Regions from separate parts of the Arthrobacter sp. 179 genome, predicted to be linked through region 3. Evidence: riboswitches for the same ligand, from Rfam matches in the RefSeq annotation. Region 3 holds a riboswitch; each other region holds the start of a gene.
The links. A riboswitch is a leader RNA that binds a small molecule or an ion and turns the genes downstream of it on or off. The one in region 3 is predicted to bind thiamine pyrophosphate.
Positions count from the first base shown of each region.

Region 1 (5,651 bases), on a different contig from region 3:
CGATCATTGCCACCCGGACGGTGTTGCGCAGTTCCTCGTTGGTGGTGCTGAACTCGCCCATCCCGTTGCGCATGCTGCCGCTGGCGAGGGCGGCTGGCCAGCGAGCGGATAGGTAGTTGACACGTATTGGTGCCTCAATCAAGAACGTCCTAACGCCTAAGTAGCGAAATCAATCCAACAATGCGCGCTCTGGCTGCTTAAAAAGCCTTGAGGAATGGATTCCAAGGGCGGACCGTGGAACCGCATTCGTGTTGAGAGCCGTGTGCGTCTTGAATCGGCCAGCCAGTAAAACTGATAGATGGATGGCATACAAGAACGCAAATCAGGGCCAGTTTCCAAGCTGGTCCGATGAGTCATTGCGTTGGTGGTGTTGATGACGACTAGATCTCCTAGAAAACCCCGTCGATGTTCTGAGAGACGGTCGCACCACCTTCCTCTTTCGGCGGGATGGAGAAAAGCCGTCGTGTGTGAGAAAGGTGGGGAGAGCAGTAACCGAGGCGGGGATAGACGTCCTAAAAGCCGAACGATCCGTCCTCCCGGGCCAGCGAGGTGATCGTCATTAGGGCGCTCATTCTAGTCACAACTTCAGAATCCGGTTGGAGGCTGTCTGTCCATTCGTCGACAGCATCGGCGACATCTGTTGCGAAATTATGTACTTCTAGTTGCAGTTTTCCGTTTACAGAATTGCAGTGAATACTGTTGCCGTTTGGTAGTGGGCTGGTGAATTGGAACTCGCGAAAGACTCGGTCCACTGCATTCTTCATATTTCCTGCGGTGTCGAATGATCCTTCGTGCAGCACAGCGCACCGTAAGGCATAGAAATCGATCCCGTTGATCCAAACCGTGCCCTTGTCTGTGTACGATTCGGTCAGTCTTGACGTGTATTTGTGACTGAAGTTCTGGTCGATCCATCGAACAAAACGAGTGCCTTGCTTAGTATTTGGCCAGGCTAATTTGCTGGCTATGTCGGGAAGCGTCAGGGCAAGGGTCAACGCGGAGTACCAATTCTTCTGTTCTACGGCCGTCCGCACGGCGCTCGTTAGATGTTTCATAAGTGGAGCATATTTCCCGCTTGTGACAGTTGGGGGTCGAATCATGCCTTGGCGTTGAAATTGGCTTTGCTCTGTATCTCGGGGCCGCTCTAATGCCGTCCCATCAGCAGCCGGTATTTATGTGTGACACGGACGCATAAGGCTCGAAAAGTAACTGAGGCAATTCGTGTTGCAGATTGTTGCCGTTCAGCTGGCGGTCTGAACGCTTGTCGCTAGCCTCGCTGCATGAACACGATCTAGCCCACCGGCCGCTCCAGACCCAAGTGCCCGCGCAGCGTTTCGGTCGGGTATTCGGTGCGGTAGAGCCCACGACGTTGCAATACCGGCACGACCCGGTCCACGAACTCCTCCAGCGAATCAGGCAGCATCGGCGGCATCAGGTTGAAGCCATCGGCGGCCCCCGAGGTGAACCAGCGTTCGATGGAGTCGGCGACCTGCTCGGGGGTTCCCACCATGGTGCAGTGGCCTCCTCCTGCAGCCATCCGGCCCAGCAACTGACGCACGGTGGGGCTTTCGGCCTCGACGATGCGCAGGATGGTGGCGTACCTGCCCTGCGGTCCGCTGAATTCCGTCGCCGGCGGCAGTGCCGGAACGGGGGCATCGAGCTCCCAGTCGCTGCAGTCCTGACCGATGAACGTCCCCAGCTGGTCCAGTGACTGTTCGGTGGGCAGCAGTGCATCCACCTCGGCCTGCTTCGCCAGCGCTTCGCCCTCGGTCGATCCCAGGAAGGCGACTAGGCCGGGCATGATCGCCACCTTCGCCGGATCCCTGCCCTCGGCGGCAATGCGCCGCTTCATATCCGAGTAGTAGTCCTGCCCGCTGGCCAGATCGTAGGCCACCGCGTAGATCCCCTCGGCATGGCGTGCCGCCAACTGGCGACCGGATTCCGAGGCCCCGGCCTGGAACAGGACCGGGCGGCCCTGGGGTCCCCGGGGGACGTTCAAGGCTCCGGCCACCCCGAAGTGCTCCCCGGAGTGGTTTACGGGTCTGACTTTGTCGGGATCGGCGAAGAGCCCGGCGCGGTCGGCGAGCACGGCATCGTCGGCCCAGGAATCCCAGAGGGCCAGGGCGACGTCGATGAACTCGGCAGCCCGGGCATAGCGTTCGGGACTGGGCGGCATGGCATCCATCGAGTGGTTGCGTGCCTCGGCGTCGAACATCGAGGTGACCACGTTCCAACCGATGCGTCCGGCGCTGATGTGATCCAGTGAGGCGAGCATTCTTGCAGCGTGGTACGGGGTGTAGAAGGTGGTGGAGACGGTGGAGATCAGCCCGATCCTGCTGGTGCTCCGCGCCATGGCGGCCAGCGCGGTCAACGGTTCGAAGAACCACCGGGGACCGGCTGACGGGTTCCCCGCCGAGTGTCCGTCGGCGAAGAACACGGCGTCGAACAGTCCGGCCTCGGCGGTTTGGGCCATCCGTTCGTAATGCTCGATGCTGCCCAGCTGTTCGACCGCAGAGTCAGGGTGGCGCCAGGCTGCCTGGTGGTGCCCGCAGGCATTGAGGAAGGCGTTGAGATGTAGTTGGCGTGGCGCCGTTTCGGCGGTGTCGGTTGTATGTGCGCTCATCTCTAGTTCTTCACCAATCCGCCGTCGACCACCAGGTTCTGCCCGGTGACCGCACGCGCCCAGGGGGAGGCGAAGAACAGGATCGCGTCGGCGAATTCCTCCGGGGTGGTGACCTTGCGCAGGGGGGTGGAGGAGGCAATGAAGTCGAAGACCTCATCGGGGGTCGCTGCGCTGGCGTCGGTGGTGCGCAGCAGGCCTCCGGAGACTATGTTCACCGAGACCTGGTGTTGGCCCAGATCTGCGGCCAGTGTGCGGGTCAGGGACAGCAAGGCCGCCTTGGCTGCCGTGTAGTCGTGATAGGGGACTACGGGATTCTGGAACAGGTTGGTGCCGATGTTGATGATCCGCCCGAAGCCGTGTTCGCGCATTCCCGGTAGCGCCGCCTGGGTCGTGTTCAGGGCTCCGCGGACGCTGCCGGAGAACTGGGAGTCGAACTCCTCCCAGCCGATCTCCGCGGCCGACGAGCGGGCATCGCCGTTGAAGGAGAAGTCGGCCAGGGCGTTGTTCACCACCGTGGTCACCGGGGAGCCGAAGTGCGCTTGTGCGCTTTCGAGCATCGTTGCGACCTGTACCGGGTCGGTGACATCCGCCTGGATGGCCAGGGCCTGGTCGGGGCCGTGGGCTGTGGCAATTTCCTCCGCCGCCTGGGCTGAATGGCGGTAGTTGATGATGACGCGGGCGCCTTGTGCGGCAAAGGCTTCAACGATGTGGCGGCCCAATCCGCGGGCGCCTCCGGTGACGAGGACAAGCTGGTCTGAGAGGTTCATCTGGTCTCACTTTCGTAGCTGCCGGTTGCAGCGGGTAGGTGGTGCTGGAGGGGGGGGAGCCCCGCAGACAGAATCGCCGGGGGAGATGAGTGAAGAAGACGGCGGACACAGCGCAAGGCAGAGGCAAGGTGTCTGCATGCCCGACGGCGGATAGCTGGCTTCGTGCGGGATCCTCAGCTGCGGGGCAGCTGGCGGGAAGGCATCAAAAAACTGGCCGGGCGGTGCCACGGCAGGATGCGGAGCGCCAGGGTGGACGCCGGCAACGCATGGCGGAATCGGGCAGTGGGGGCGTGACTCGGCGGGGCCGTCCACGGTGGGCCATGAGGCGAATGAGCACCTGCAACATCCCTTCGCTAGTTCGAACTAGATCAGGTTCAACGGGTGTTCTCTCAGCCAGGAATCCTGGCACCCCGTGTCACTGCTTCACACCCTACACACCTGCAGCAGCGATTCGACAACTTCGTTTCCCCGTGTACAGTCTGTGCTGAACACGGGAGTCCGGTGAGCCGGGCTGAGAGGAAGCTGATCAAGCTTCGACCGTCGAACCTGATCTGGATCATGCCAGCGCAGGGAGGCAAAAACTCCAAATCCCGTGCCCTGTTCACTCAACAGAAGGGGCACGACAGTGCACTCATCAACCACGCCTTCAACGGCGCCGTCCCTGACGCGCCGACGCTTTTCCTTCGACCTGAAGGACCTGATGCTCATCGTGGTCCTCGGCGTCGTCTTCGGCTTCCTCTACTGGGCACTGGTCCAGGCCTCGGCCGGGCTGACACTGGTCCTGGGCCCGCTCGGGGACCTCTCCTCGCACTTGCTCTTCGGCGGGTGGCTGATCGTCGCCCCGATCGCCGTCGCCATCATCAGACGACCCTTCGCCGGGATCCTCGCGGAGGTCATTGCCGGTGGGGTGGAGGTCGTTTTCCTCGGCTCGACGGCAGGACCCATGCTCTTCCTGGTGGCCGCCATCCAAGGTCTGGGCAGCGAACTTCCCTTCGCCCTGCGTCGCTACCGGTCCTTCAGCTGGCTCACCTACGCCTGCTCCGGACTGCTCGGAGCAGGATTGGCCTTCGCCGTCTCGGCCTTCCGTTTCGGATGGTACGGCCAGGATTTCTTTGTCATCCGGCTCATCGTTCAACTGCTCTCCGGGCTCATTCTCGGCGGTCTCCTGGCCCGCAAGACCGTTAACGCGCTGGCCAAAACCGGCGTCGTGGACAACTACGCCATCGGCCGGGACCTGCCAACCGCCGAGGGAGCATGAAACCGGAAAGTACGCCGGTAGTCGTGCTTCAGGACGTGACCGTGACCTACCCCCGAAGGCCGGCGCCGGTCCTGGATCGGGTGACCTTGAGTCTAGAAGCAGGCGAACAGGTCATCATCCTGGGGCCCTCGGGGGCCGGAAAGTCGACGCTTTTAAACCTGATGACCGGGGTCATCCCGCATTCGGTGGCGGCACGGTTCACCGGCCGGGTCCTCGTCGCTGGTCAGGACACCGCTCACACCGGCGTCGCCGAATTATCGCGGACCGTCGGCGTCCTGGCCCAAGACCCCGAATCGGCGATGTGCATGCCCGATGTGCAGCGGGAAATCGCCCTTCCACTGGAGAACCATGCGGTCCCCCCACGAGAAATCGAGAGTCTGATCGATGAGGCGCTGGAACAGGTCAACGGAGCCAGCCTCAAGGACAGGTCAACACGGCAACTCTCCGGCGGCCAAGGACAACGGGTGGCCTTGGCCGCCAGTCTGGTCGCGGAGCCACCGGTGCTGCTGCTCGACGAACCCACCTCGATGCTCGACGCCGAAGGCATCTCATCGGTGCGCCGAGCCATCGACCGGGTGGTGCACGACCGTGGCCCCGCCGTGGTGCTGGTGGAACACCGCATCGACGAGTATGCGGGAGCCGACGGCGTGGCAGGGCTCCCCGGACGGGCCATCGTGCTCGACGCCGACGGTGCCCTGCTGGCCGACGGCCCCACACGGAGCGTGTTGGAACAATCGGCACGCCAGCTCGTGGACGCCGGGTGCTGGACACCGTTGGAAACCGAGCTGCAGGCGGCGTTCGGCACAGAAGGCGGCTTGGCCTCGCCCATCGTCCGCGAAGAATTGCTGCACTGGGCCCAGGGCCAACCAACGGTTCCGCAGCCGACGCAGGCCACCGACAGCGTGGTCCTCTCCGCACGAGGCCTCTCGATCACCCGGGCGGCAATCCCTGCCCGGAAACGACGCCGCGAACCCGCGATGATCAGCCCCCAACTTGAAGGCATCGA
Region 1 is NZ_JBQSYU010000008.1:102,737-108,387, forward strand. It holds gene ACT3UE_RS07340 (Lrp/AsnC family transcriptional regulator) at 1-116, shown strand, start outside; gene ACT3UE_RS07345 (hypothetical protein) at 513-1,052, opposite strand; gene ACT3UE_RS07350 (LLM class flavin-dependent oxidoreductase) at 1,289-2,620, opposite strand; gene ACT3UE_RS07355 (3-oxoacyl-ACP reductase) at 2,623-3,387, opposite strand; TPP riboswitch at 3,716-3,810, opposite strand; TPP riboswitch at 3,868-3,977, shown strand; gene ACT3UE_RS07360 (ECF transporter S component) at 4,013-4,645, shown strand; gene ACT3UE_RS07365 (ABC transporter ATP-binding protein) at 4,687-5,651, shown strand, end outside.
Region 1: another riboswitch for thiamine pyrophosphate. It lies ahead of ACT3UE_RS07355 (3-oxoacyl-ACP reductase); the one in region 3 lies ahead of ACT3UE_RS14140 (ECF transporter S component).

Region 2 (5,651 bases), on a different contig from region 3:
GATGGCCATCGGTACGGTCATCGGACTGCTGTTGATCTACGGGATGAACCAGTGGGAGCACTCGATGGAGACCCTGTCGCTGGTCCTGGTGGCCAGCATCGTCGCGGTGATCATCAGTGTTCCGCTGGGCATCCTCACCGCCAAATCCAAGATCGTTTCGGCGGTCGTCAAGCCGATCCTGGACTTCCTGCAAACCATGCCTGCCTTCGTCTACCTGGTCCCGGCGATCCTGCTGTTGGGGATCGGCGTCGTCCCCGGAATCGTGGCCACGATCGTGTTCGGCATGGCGCCGGGCACCCGCTTCACCGAATTGGGGATCCGCAGCGTCGATACCGAGGTCGTCGAGGCCGGCCAGGCCTTCGGCGCCTCCCCGGGACGCATCCTGCGCCAGATCCAGATCCCGCTGGCGCTGCCGACCATCATGGCCGGCATCAACCAGGTCATCATGCTCTCCCTGTCCATGGTGGTCATCGCCGGCATGGTCGGCGCCGGTGGTCTCGGCAAGGATGTCTACGCCTCCCTGACGACCCTGAACACTCCCCTGGGTGTCGAATCAGGTCTGTCGGTGGTCATTCTGGCCATCTTCCTGGACCGCATCACCGCCTCCCTGGGCCAATCCAACGTGCCGGCGAAAAACGGCTAACGACCCTACGCCCCGCTGGCGGGGCGCGAAGAAAGGAAATGAACAATGCAAAGGAAATTCGCATCAATGATGGGGATCGCCGCCACGGCGGCCCTCGCGCTGACCGCCTGCGGCAGCGGCGACACCGGAAGCAGCGAATCCGAGGTCCCCGACTCGCCTGAGAACGGCGACCAGGCCGCGCTGAACATCGGCGTCATGGCCGGCTGGGACGAAGGCGTGGCCGTGTCCAACCTCTGGAAGCAGATCCTGGACAAGAAGGGCTACGACGTCGAACTCACCGACGCCGATGCCGGCCCGGTCTTCGCCGGTGTCGCCTCCGGTGACCTGGACCTGACCATGGACGTCTGGATGCCGCTGACGCACAAGAAGTACTTGAAGAAGTACGGCGACGACATGACCAAGCTGGGCACCTGGTACGACGATGCCAAGCTGACCATCGCGGTCAACGAAGACGCCCCGATCGATTCGCTCGAGGACCTGGCGGCCAATGCCGACAAGTTCGGCAACACGATCTATGGCATCGACCCGGGCGCCGGGCTGACCGACACCACCGAAAAGGCGGCCATCCCGGACTACGGCCTGGAGAAGATGGACTTCAAGACCTCCTCCACCCCGGCCATGCTGGCCCAGCTGAAGAAGGCCACGGACGCCGATGAGGACATCGTCGTCACCCTGTGGCGCCCGCACTGGGCCTACGACGAGTTCCCGATCAAGGATCTGAAGGATCCCAAGGGTGCCATGGGCGACGCGGAAACCATCACCTCCTACGGCAACGCCGACTTCGCCGACACCTACCCGGGACTGACCGAGTGGTTGAACGACTTCACGATCGACGATGACCACCTGTTCTCCCTGGAGAACGCCATGTTCAACGACACGGACACCGATGACTACGGACCGATCGTCGACAAGTGGATCTCCGAGAACCAGGACTACGTGGATTCGCTGACCGAGAAGTAGCCACGATCCATCGGCAGGTGCCATGGCACCGACCGTAGCGAAGGGCCCGGACCGCATTGAATGCGGTCCGGGCCCTTCGTCTGTCGGGGCACTCGGCCGGGCGGATCAGCCGATCGAACGCATGATCTTCCGCTTGGCCCAGCCGAAGGGCGGGTAGACGGCCCGCAACGTATCGAGCATCGCGGTCTTGGACAGCACCGGACGTTGCTGGCTGAAGGTATCGAACCCGAATTTGCCGTGGTAGTTCCCCGTCCCCGAGGCCCCCACCCCGCCGAAGGGCAGCGCGGGGACCGCCAGGTGCATGCTGCACACATTATGGGCGATCGCCCCGGCCCGCACCTGGTCCTCGAAGGAGGTGTGCAGGCGCGGGCGTTCGCTGAACAGGTAGGCGGCCAGCGGTGAGGGGCGGGAGTTGATGAACCGCACCGCATCATCGAAGCGGTCGACCTGGATGATCGGCAGGATCGGACCGAAAATCTCCTCCGTCATCACCGGGGCCGCCGGGTCGACGTCAGCCAGGACCGTGGGGGCGATGTACCTCGCCTCCGCGTCGCTGGTCCCCCCGGCCACCACCCGTCCCTGCCCCAGATAGGATTCCAGACGTTCGAAGTGCGAGGCGTTGATGATCCGCCCATAGTCCTTGCTGCCCGAGGGGTCCTTCCCATAGAACGCGCCGATGGCCTTGGGCAGCTGCTTTTCCAGTTCGGCCGCCGCCGTGGCCCCGACCGCCAGGACGTAGTCCGGGGCGACACAGGTCTGTCCGGCATTCATGAACTTCCCGTGGGCCAACCGCCGGGCGATGGCGGGGAAGTTCCCGTCGGCGACCACCGCCGGACTCTTCCCGCCCAGTTCCAGGGTCACCGGGGTCAGCGTTTCCGCCGCGGCCCGGGCCACGATCTTCCCGACCCGTTCGCCTCCGGTGTAGAAGATGTGGTCGAAGTCCATCTCCAGAAGTTCGCTCGTCGTCTCCGCGGCCCCCTCCAGGACCGCGACAGCGCGCCGATCCAGGTACTGCGGGATGAGGGCGGCCATGACCGCCGAGGTGGCCGGAGCCAGTTCGGAGGGTTTGAGGATCACGGTGTTCCCTGCCGCCAGGGCACCGACCAGCGGGCCGAGCAGCAACAGGACCGGATAGTTCCAGGGGGCGATCACCAGGACCATGCCCAACGGACGCGCCTGGACGCGGGCCGACGCCGGTTGCAGCGACAGCGGGACCTTCACCGCCTCATCCGCCATCCAGTCGCCCAGGTGCAACAGGGCATGATCGATTTCGGCCTTCACCCGATCCAGTTCGGTCAGCCGGGATTCGGCCGCCGGTTTACCCAGATCCGTCATCAACGCGTCACATAGGGTCTGTTCTTGATCCTGGATCAGCCGTTCGAGTGCCTTGAGCTGGGCGCTGCGGAACCTGCGGGGGTGGGCCAGCCGGGAGTCGGCGGCATCACGCAGCCGGCGGGCCGCGGTGGCCGGGAGTTCGGCGTCGGGGCCCGCCGGCACGACGGGCGCGGAAACTGCTGGGGGACGGGAACGTCGGTTCATGGCCATGGGTACGACACTAACGTGGACACCGCCGGCGGGGCAGCCGGTCGGTTTGCCGCCCCCAGTGGGGGACTGTAGGCTCACGATCACTGACACGGGGTGTCCGCCACCGGCGCGGACTGAGAGCACACCCGGCAAGAACCTGATCTAGTTCGTACTAGCGGAGGGATGTCGCCCATGCACCAACATGCGCCCACCTTGGCCCATTCACCCACCGACTGCTTTGTTGAGGCGGTGCTCGCATGAGCGCGCCGGTTCCCGGAAGCGGGATCTACCTCGTCGCCAACTCCACCAGCACGGCCGGACGGCCCTTGGCCACCATCGTGGCCGAGGCCGTCGCCGCGGGGGTCGGGACCATCCAGCTGCGCTGCAAGGACCTGTCCGCCCGCGAATTCCTGGCCGAGGCGGCCGCCTGCGCCGAACACACCGCGGGCCGGGCCCTGCTGCTGCTCAACGACCGGGTGGACGTCTACCTGGCGGCCCGTGCGGCAGGGATCCGCGTGGACGGGGTCCATATCGGCCAGAAGGACCTGCCCGCCGAACTCGTCCGGTCCCTCATCGGACCCGATGCCGTGCTGGGGCTCAGCGCCAGCACCGAGGACCACTTCGCGGCAGTAGCGGAACTGCCGGCAGGCACCATCGACTATCTGGGCACCGGGGCCGTCCGGGCCACGCCCACCAAGAAGGACCACCCGACCCCGCTGGGGTTCCCCGGCCTGGCCTCGTTGATCTCCCGGGCCCCGCTGCCCTGCGTGGCGATCGGCGGGCTGGGCTCCGGCGACGCCGCGGACGCGCACACCGCCGGGGCCATCGGCATGGCCGTCGTGCGGGCCATCTGCTCCGCCGCCGAACCCCGGGACTCTGCTGCCGCCCTGGTTCAGGAATGGACCCGGGCAGCACGAACGGAGACCGCATGAGCGCCCCGAACACCCCCAACATCCTGTCCATCGCCGGGGCCGACCCCTCCGGCGGGGCCGGGATCCAGGCCGACCTGAAATCGATTGCCGCCTGCGGTGGCTACGGGATGGCGGCGATCACCGCACTGACCGCCCAGAACACCCGGGGAGTCACCGGGGTCCATACCCCTCCGGCGGAATTCCTCACCCGGCAACTTGAGACGGTCGCCGCCGATATCCGGATCGATGCGGTGAAGATCGGCATGCTGGCCTCCGCCGAGGTCATCGAAGCCACCACCGCCTGGCTGGGTACCCGCCCGGGCACCACCGTCGTGGTGGACCCGGTGCTGATCTCCACGTCCGGGGACCGCTTATTGGAGCACGACGCCGAGGAGGCCCTGCGTCGGCTGCTCCCGTGGGCCGATGTCCTGACCCCGAACACCGCGGAATTGGCGGCACTGCTCGAGGAGCCGGTCTGCACCCGATGGGACGACGTCCTGGACCAGGCAGCCCGGCTCGCGAGGCGGTATTCTGTCCTGGTCCTGGCCAAGGGCGGCCACCTCACCGGCAGCCGGTGCCCGGATGCCCTCGTGGGCCCCGACGGCGTCATGGCTGCCGTGGAGGGTGACCGCATCGACACCCCGAACACCCATGGGACCGGGTGCTCGCTCTCCGCGGCGCTGGCTACCCTGTGGGCCCGCTGCGGGGACTGGGGGGATGCCCTGCGGCTGGCCCGCGGGTGGCTTGAAGGCGCCCTGCACCGTGCCGATGAACTCGAGGTCGGCGAAGGACATGGTCCGGTGAATCATTTCGGGGCGCTCTGGGACGGTACGGCGATCCCGACGACGGGGGCCTTGCTGGGCACCTGGTGGAACGATCTGGCACCGCTGCGTTCGGGGATCGACGATCTGCCGTTCATCCGTGCGCTGCGGGACGGGACCCTGCCCTCGGAGGACTTCCACTTCTATCTGGCCCAGGATTCCTTGTACCTGCGGACCTACTCCCGGGTCCTCTCCCGTGCCGCCGAGTTGGCGCCGAACCGCGAAGAGCAGCAGTTCTGGGCTTCCGGGGCCGTCGGCGCCCTCGAGGAGGAGGCGAATCTACATCTGCACCGGCTCGGAGATGCCCCCGATCCGGAACCCAGCCCCACCACCTCGGCCTACCTGAACCACCTGGTGGCCTCCGGCGATTCCTATCCCGAGCTCGTGGCGGCCATCCTGCCCTGTTATTGGCTCTACCAGGACATCGGCCAGCGGCTGGCCGCCGCGGCCCACCCGGGCCACCCCTATGCCGACTGGCTCGCCGCCTACTCCTCCCCCGAGTTCGACGAAGCCACCAGCGAGGCCATCGCGCTGGTCCAGAAGGTGGCCTTGCGGGCGGGTTCCACCACCCTGGCCGGGATGCGTCGCGCCTTCGACGAATCGAGCCGGCAGGAATTGTCCTTCTTCGCCCAGACCCCCGAAGACGCCGCCCCGCGATCGGCCTCCCTCCCCATGCCGGTGGCGGCCATCGGCTGATGCCGGCGCACCCCGGCAGGGGGCCCGACCCCGCCGCCCCGGGGTCGGGGGCGGTAGGATTCCGTGGGGCCCCGCACCGGTGAGGCCCCACCAACC
Region 2 is NZ_JBQSYU010000001.1:292,078-297,728, reverse strand. It holds gene ACT3UE_RS01505 (ABC transporter permease) at 1-643, shown strand, start outside; gene ACT3UE_RS01500 (glycine betaine ABC transporter substrate-binding protein) at 689-1,603, shown strand; gene ACT3UE_RS01495 (aldehyde dehydrogenase family protein) at 1,709-3,148, opposite strand; TPP riboswitch at 3,228-3,328, shown strand; gene thiE (thiamine phosphate synthase) at 3,385-4,059, shown strand; gene thiD (bifunctional hydroxymethylpyrimidine kinase/phosphomethylpyrimidine kinase) at 4,056-5,555, shown strand.
Region 2: another riboswitch for thiamine pyrophosphate. It lies ahead of thiE (thiamine phosphate synthase); the one in region 3 lies ahead of ACT3UE_RS14140 (ECF transporter S component).

Region 3 (5,651 bases):
TGCTGACCATGCTCGTGGGGATCCTCGGCGCCCTCGCCCAGGCCGACTTCAAACGCATGCTCTCCTTCACGTTGACCAGCCACATCGGCTACATGATGTTCGGGGTCGCCACCGGCAGCGCCGTCGCCCTGGCGGCCACCGTCTACTACGTGGCCCACCACATCATCGTGCAGACCTCGCTGTTCCTGGTCGCCGGGCTGATGGAACGCCGGGGCGGGACCTCGAACGTGGACCGGCTCGGGTCGTTGGCCAAGCTGTCACCGGTGCTGGCGGTACTGTTCTTCATCCCGGCGATGAACCTGGCCGGCATCCCGCCGTTCTCCGGGTTCCTGGGCAAGGTCGGGTTGCTGCGCGGCGGCGTGGACCTGGGGACCCCGCTGGCCTGGGTCCTGCTGGCCGGGGCCCTGGTGACCTCCCTGCTGACCCTGTTGGCCGTCGCCCGGGTCTGGAACCGGGCGTTCTGGCGTCGCGCCGAGGACGCCGAGGACGCCGACCCGATCCTGCTGATCGCCGCGGAGGAGGCCCGCCGTCCCGCCACCGGGACGACCGGCGTCAAAACCCAGCCACATCGCCTGAGCGGACGGGGGGATGCGGCCGTGCTGCCCCCGACCATGGTCTTCGCCACCGGGGTGCTGGTGGCCCTGGGGGTGGCCCTGACCATCTTCGCCGGGCCGCTCTTCGACCTGGCCGACCAGGCCTCGCAGCAGATGCTCGAACGCACGCCCTACATCGAGGCCGTCCTGGGCGCCTCCGAGACGGGAGGCGGACGATGAGCCCGCACCGGCATCCGCGTCCGGCACGGCCCTCGGAACTGCTCACCGGGGCCCGCAGCGCCCGGACCAGGGCACGACGGCGTCGTGCCCGCTTCCTGATCGAACTTCCCCTGATGTTGTGGCTGGTCCTGGTGTGGGGCGCCCTCTGGCGGGACTTCAGCCCCGGGAACCTGATTTTCGGGTTCGTCATCGCCCTGGGGGTGGTGACGACCTTCAAACTGCCTCCCGTGGAGCTCTCCGGCCGGTTCAACCCCTGGCAGGGGCTGGTGTTCACGGTGTTGTTCCTGCGTGAAATCGTGCGGGCGAGCATCCAGGTGGTGCTCGTGGTCCTCCGGCGCGGGCCGAAGGTGCGCAACGCGGTCATCGGCATCCGCATGCGCAGCCAGGAAGACCTCATGGCCACGGTCCTGGGGCATGTGCTGACCCTCATCCCGGGGTCCTTCGTCGTGGAGATCGACCGGACGACCTCCACGCTTTACCTGCACGTGCTGGACATCAACACCGTCCAGGAGGCCGAGGACTTCCGGCGGCAGGTCAGGTCCATCGAAGCGAGGATCATCCGGATGATGGGCAGCCGGGAGGAACTGGCGGCCCTGGACGCCGAGGGCCCCGCAGGCCCCGACCCCGCAGCACGAGCGAACCGATCGATGAAGGAGCACCCATGATCATCGTCGCTGCCTGGATCGCCGGGGTCGCCCTGGCGCTTGGCGCCGTCATGGCACTGATCCGGTTGGCCAGGGGCCCGTCGATCCTGGACCGGACTCTGGCCCTGGACGTCCTGTTGATCATCATCCTGTGCGGACTCTGCGTGGACATGGTCGTGAACCGGCATCTGAACCACATCGTGTTCATCGTCGTCGGGTCGCTGGTGGCCTTCATCGGTTCGGTCACCATCGCCCGCTACGTCACCGATCGGAGGGGGCAATGATCGTGCTTGGACTGACCGAGGGCGGGATGCTGGACCAGGTCCTGGACTGGATCGTGGTGATCAGCATGGTCTCCGGGGCTCTGCTGTCCGTGGCCGCAGGCATCGGCCTGCTGCGTTTCCCGGACCTCTTCTCCCGCATGCACGCGGCCACGAAACCGCAGGTCCTGGGATTGTTCCTGATGCTGCTCTCCGTCGCCCTGCAGATCAGGGCCTGGTCCGCGGTGCCGATACTGGTGCTGGCCTGGTTCTTCCAGCTGCTCACCGCCCCGGTGACCGCCCATATGGTCGGTCGTGCCGGCTACCGGACCCGGCACCTCAAACAGGAGACGCTGGTCCTCGACGACCTCAATGAAGTGGTCTCCGAGGCCCAGCGCCGCCTGGACGAAGGCCGCTGACGAGGATCAGACCTCGTCGGCCGTGTGGTTGAAGCGGGCAATGGCCCGCTGCGTGCCACGGTTGGTCAGGACCTGGATCACTGCGGACACCACGGCGGAGACCACAGCGAACCCGAGCGCATGACGCATCGATGCCTCGGCCTGGGCTTCCTTGTCGTTCGGCTTCGGGGGGTTCTCTCCGGTGACCTTGTACCAGATGGTGTCCACGAGCTTGCCGCCGACGAAGCCGGCGCCGATCGACACGACCGCGCCGACGATCTTCAATAATGCGTTCACGAACGATTCTCCCGTCGGTAGGTGATTACCTGCCCAGCATAACGCGCTGTAGACTCGGCCCTACTGAATCACCTACGACAGGGGAGCGTCGCCGACCGGCCACGGCCGGAATCTTCGACGCTGAGAGTGCGGAACACCGCAGACCCTCGAACCTGCTCCGGCTCGTACCGGCGAAGGGAGTCGAGAATCTCAGGACCCGCGGAACCGCCGCGGGGTCCTCCCCTCCTTGGACCCAAGGAGGAACACCACATGAGCAGCACCCTCTCGGCGGCACCGACCGCCCGTTACACCTGGCGCGTCGTGGACATCGTCGTCGCCTCCGTCATCGCCGTGGCCTCCGGGGTGATCTTCTGGGCCTGGAACACCACCCACCACGCCTTCGACTTCATCTTCGTGGCCTTCCCGCCCTCATCCGCCCTGCTGGCCGGAATGTGGCTCTTCCCCGCCGTCCTGGGGGCACTGATCATCCGCAAACCAGGGGCCGCACTGTTCTGCGAGATGGTAGCCGCGGTCGTTTCCTCGCTCCTGGGCTCCGAATACGGCTGGACGGTCTGGGCCTCGGGGATCATCCAGGGCCTCGGCGCCGAAATCGTCTTCGCCGTGCTGCTCTACCGCCGCTGGTCGCTGCCGGTGGCGCTGTTCGCCGGGCTGCTGACCGGGATCTTCGGTGGAGTGAACGACGCCTTCGTCTTCTCCTGGTTCCCCGACTACACCGAGAGCATGAAACTGGCCTATGTGGTGTTCATGGCCATTTCGGGCCTGGTCATCGCCGGATTGGGATCCTGGGCACTGACCCGGGCCCTGTCGCGAACCGGGGCCTTGTCCTCGATGGCGTCGCGGAAGGCCGCCCAGGAACGGGTCCTGGGTTGAACCGATGACACATGATGCACCGACCGGGGCCCGGGGCCCTTCACCGGCCACCGGGGTCGGCGACGTCCGCGCGGCGGCGGTCAGGGCCAGCGGTTGGGGATGGCAGCATGCCGGACGCGAGGAGCCCGCCGTGCTGGGGCTGGACCTGGACATCGACGCCGGGGAGAAGGTGTTGCTCGTCGGCCCGTCCGGGGCCGGTAAATCGACCCTCATGCATGCCCTGGCCGGGGTGTTGCAGGACGATGAGGACAACGCCTCCGCAGGGGAACTGCTCATCGATGGCCGACCCGCCGCGGCCGCCCACGGCCGGACCGGGCTGATGCAGCAGGACCCCGAGACCCAGATCGTCCAGGCCCGGGTGGGGGACGACGTCGCCTTCGGGGCGGAAAACCTTTCGGTGGATCCGGAACTGATCTGGCCCCGCGTCATCGAATCCCTGCACGCCGTCGGGCTCAGCCTGCCCCTGGACCACCCCACCTCCTCCCTGTCGGGGGGACAGAAGCAACGACTGGCCCTGGCCGGGATCCTGGCCATGCGCCCGGGACTGGTCCTGCTGGACGAACCCACCGCGAACCTCGACCCCGAGGGGGTGCTGGAGGTCCGTGACGCAGTGATCGACGCCGTGGGCGCCAGCGGGGCGACGATGATCATCGTCGAACACCGGCTGGCGGCCTGGGCCGACGCCGTGGACCGCGTGATCGTCCTGGAGCCCGGCGGCGGCATCGCCTACCAGGGCACACCGGCCCGGCTCTTCGCCCCCGGACCCATCCGGGACCGGCTCATCGACGCCGGGGTCTGGGTTCCCGGCCACACTCCCGTGCTGCCGGCCCGGCCGAAGCCGGCAGCACCGGCCGCCGGCCTGTTGAGGGGACGGGGGTTGGCCGTGTCCAGAACGGCCCAGGGTCCTGCCGCCGTATCGGGTCTTGACCTGCGGATCGACGCCGGGCAGGCGCTGTGCATCACCGGGGCCAACGGGGCGGGCAAATCAACACTGGCGTTGACCCTGGCCGGGCTGCTGCCCGAACGGGCCGGCAGCGTCGCCGCCCTGCCGGGCCTCAGCGGCGACCAGGGCGCCGCGGGGGCCTCCGACCCCGGGGACGCCGACCGGCCCTACCGGTGGCGGGCCGGGGAACTGGTCGCCCGGATCGGCACCGTCTTCCAGGAGCCCGAGCACCAATTCGTCACCGCCACCGTGCGCGAGGAACTGGCCTTCGGCCCACGACGGGCCCGCAGACCGGGGTCGAAGACCCGGCTGTACACCGACGAGGAAATCACCGGACGGGTCGATGAGCTGTTGGACCGGTTGGGGCTGAGGCATCTGGCCGAGGCGAACCCGTTCACCCTCTCGGGAGGCGAAAAGCGCCGGCTGTCGGTGGCCACCGTGCTCGCCGCCCGCCCCCGACTACTGATCCTCGACGAACCGACCTTCGGCCAGGATGCCAATACCTGGAGGGAACTGGCGCTGTTGCTGCGCGAACAACTCCAGGACGGCGTCGCCGTCGTCGCGGTCACGCACGATGCGGGCTTCGCCGCCGCCTTGGGGGCTTCCACGGTCGAGGTCGTCGCCGATCGACGCCCCTGCCGGGAACCGGGCAGGACCACACCGCAGGGCCCGGACCCCACCACCGCCCGGGCCTCCGGGGGGATGCCGGGGCTGGAACCCGATGCCGGGGCCCGGGCGAGCTTCTTCGGGCTGTGCAACCCGTTGGCCAAGCTTGCTGCGGTGGTGCTGGCCACGGTGCCGTTGATCGCCTCCCTGGACCTGGTGACCTCCAGCATCGTCGTCCTCGCCAGCCTGCTGCTGCTCCGGCTCGGGGGGATCGCCCCGGGACGCTTCCTCCTGCGGGCGTGGCCTTTACTGGTGGCGGCCCTGTTTGCCGCCTGGGGCACCGCGCTGGTCGGCAACGATGCCGGCGCGGTCCTGCTGGACCTGGGGGTGGCCACGATCAGCGAGGGGTCCCTGGTCTCCGGGGTGGCCACCGGACTGCGGATCTTCGCGGTAGCGGTTCCCGCGGTCATCGTCCTCTCGAGCACCGACCCCACCGATCTGGCCAATGCCCTGGCCCAACAAGCCAGGCTTCCGCACCGTTTCGTGTTGGGTGCCTTGGCCGGGATGCGCCTGATCGGGCTGCTGGCCGAGGAATGGGTGACGTTGGGCATGGCCCGCCGGGCCCGGGGCGTGGGCGCCCAAGGAGGATTCGTGCAGCGTCTGCGGGCCAATGCGGGGCAGAGCCTGGGGCTGATGGTCCAGGCCATCCGCCGCGCCTCGCGGCTGGCGGTCACGATGGAGGCCAAGGGCTTCGGCGGGACCCACCGCACCTGGGCGCGGACCGCCACCTTCTCCTGGCGGGACGGGGCCCTGGTGGCCGGAGGCCTGTCCCTGGGGGTGGTGGCCACGGCGGCCGCCCT
Region 3 is NZ_JBQSYU010000028.1:20,035-25,685, reverse strand. It holds gene ACT3UE_RS14165 (Na+/H+ antiporter subunit D) at 1-773, shown strand, start outside; gene ACT3UE_RS14160 (Na+/H+ antiporter subunit E) at 770-1,438, shown strand; gene ACT3UE_RS14155 (monovalent cation/H+ antiporter complex subunit F) at 1,435-1,701, shown strand; gene mnhG (monovalent cation/H(+) antiporter subunit G) at 1,698-2,096, shown strand; gene ACT3UE_RS14145 (DUF4235 domain-containing protein) at 2,103-2,372, opposite strand; TPP riboswitch at 2,442-2,568, shown strand; gene ACT3UE_RS14140 (ECF transporter S component) at 2,622-3,242, shown strand; gene ACT3UE_RS14135 (ATP-binding cassette domain-containing protein) at 3,247-5,651, shown strand, end outside.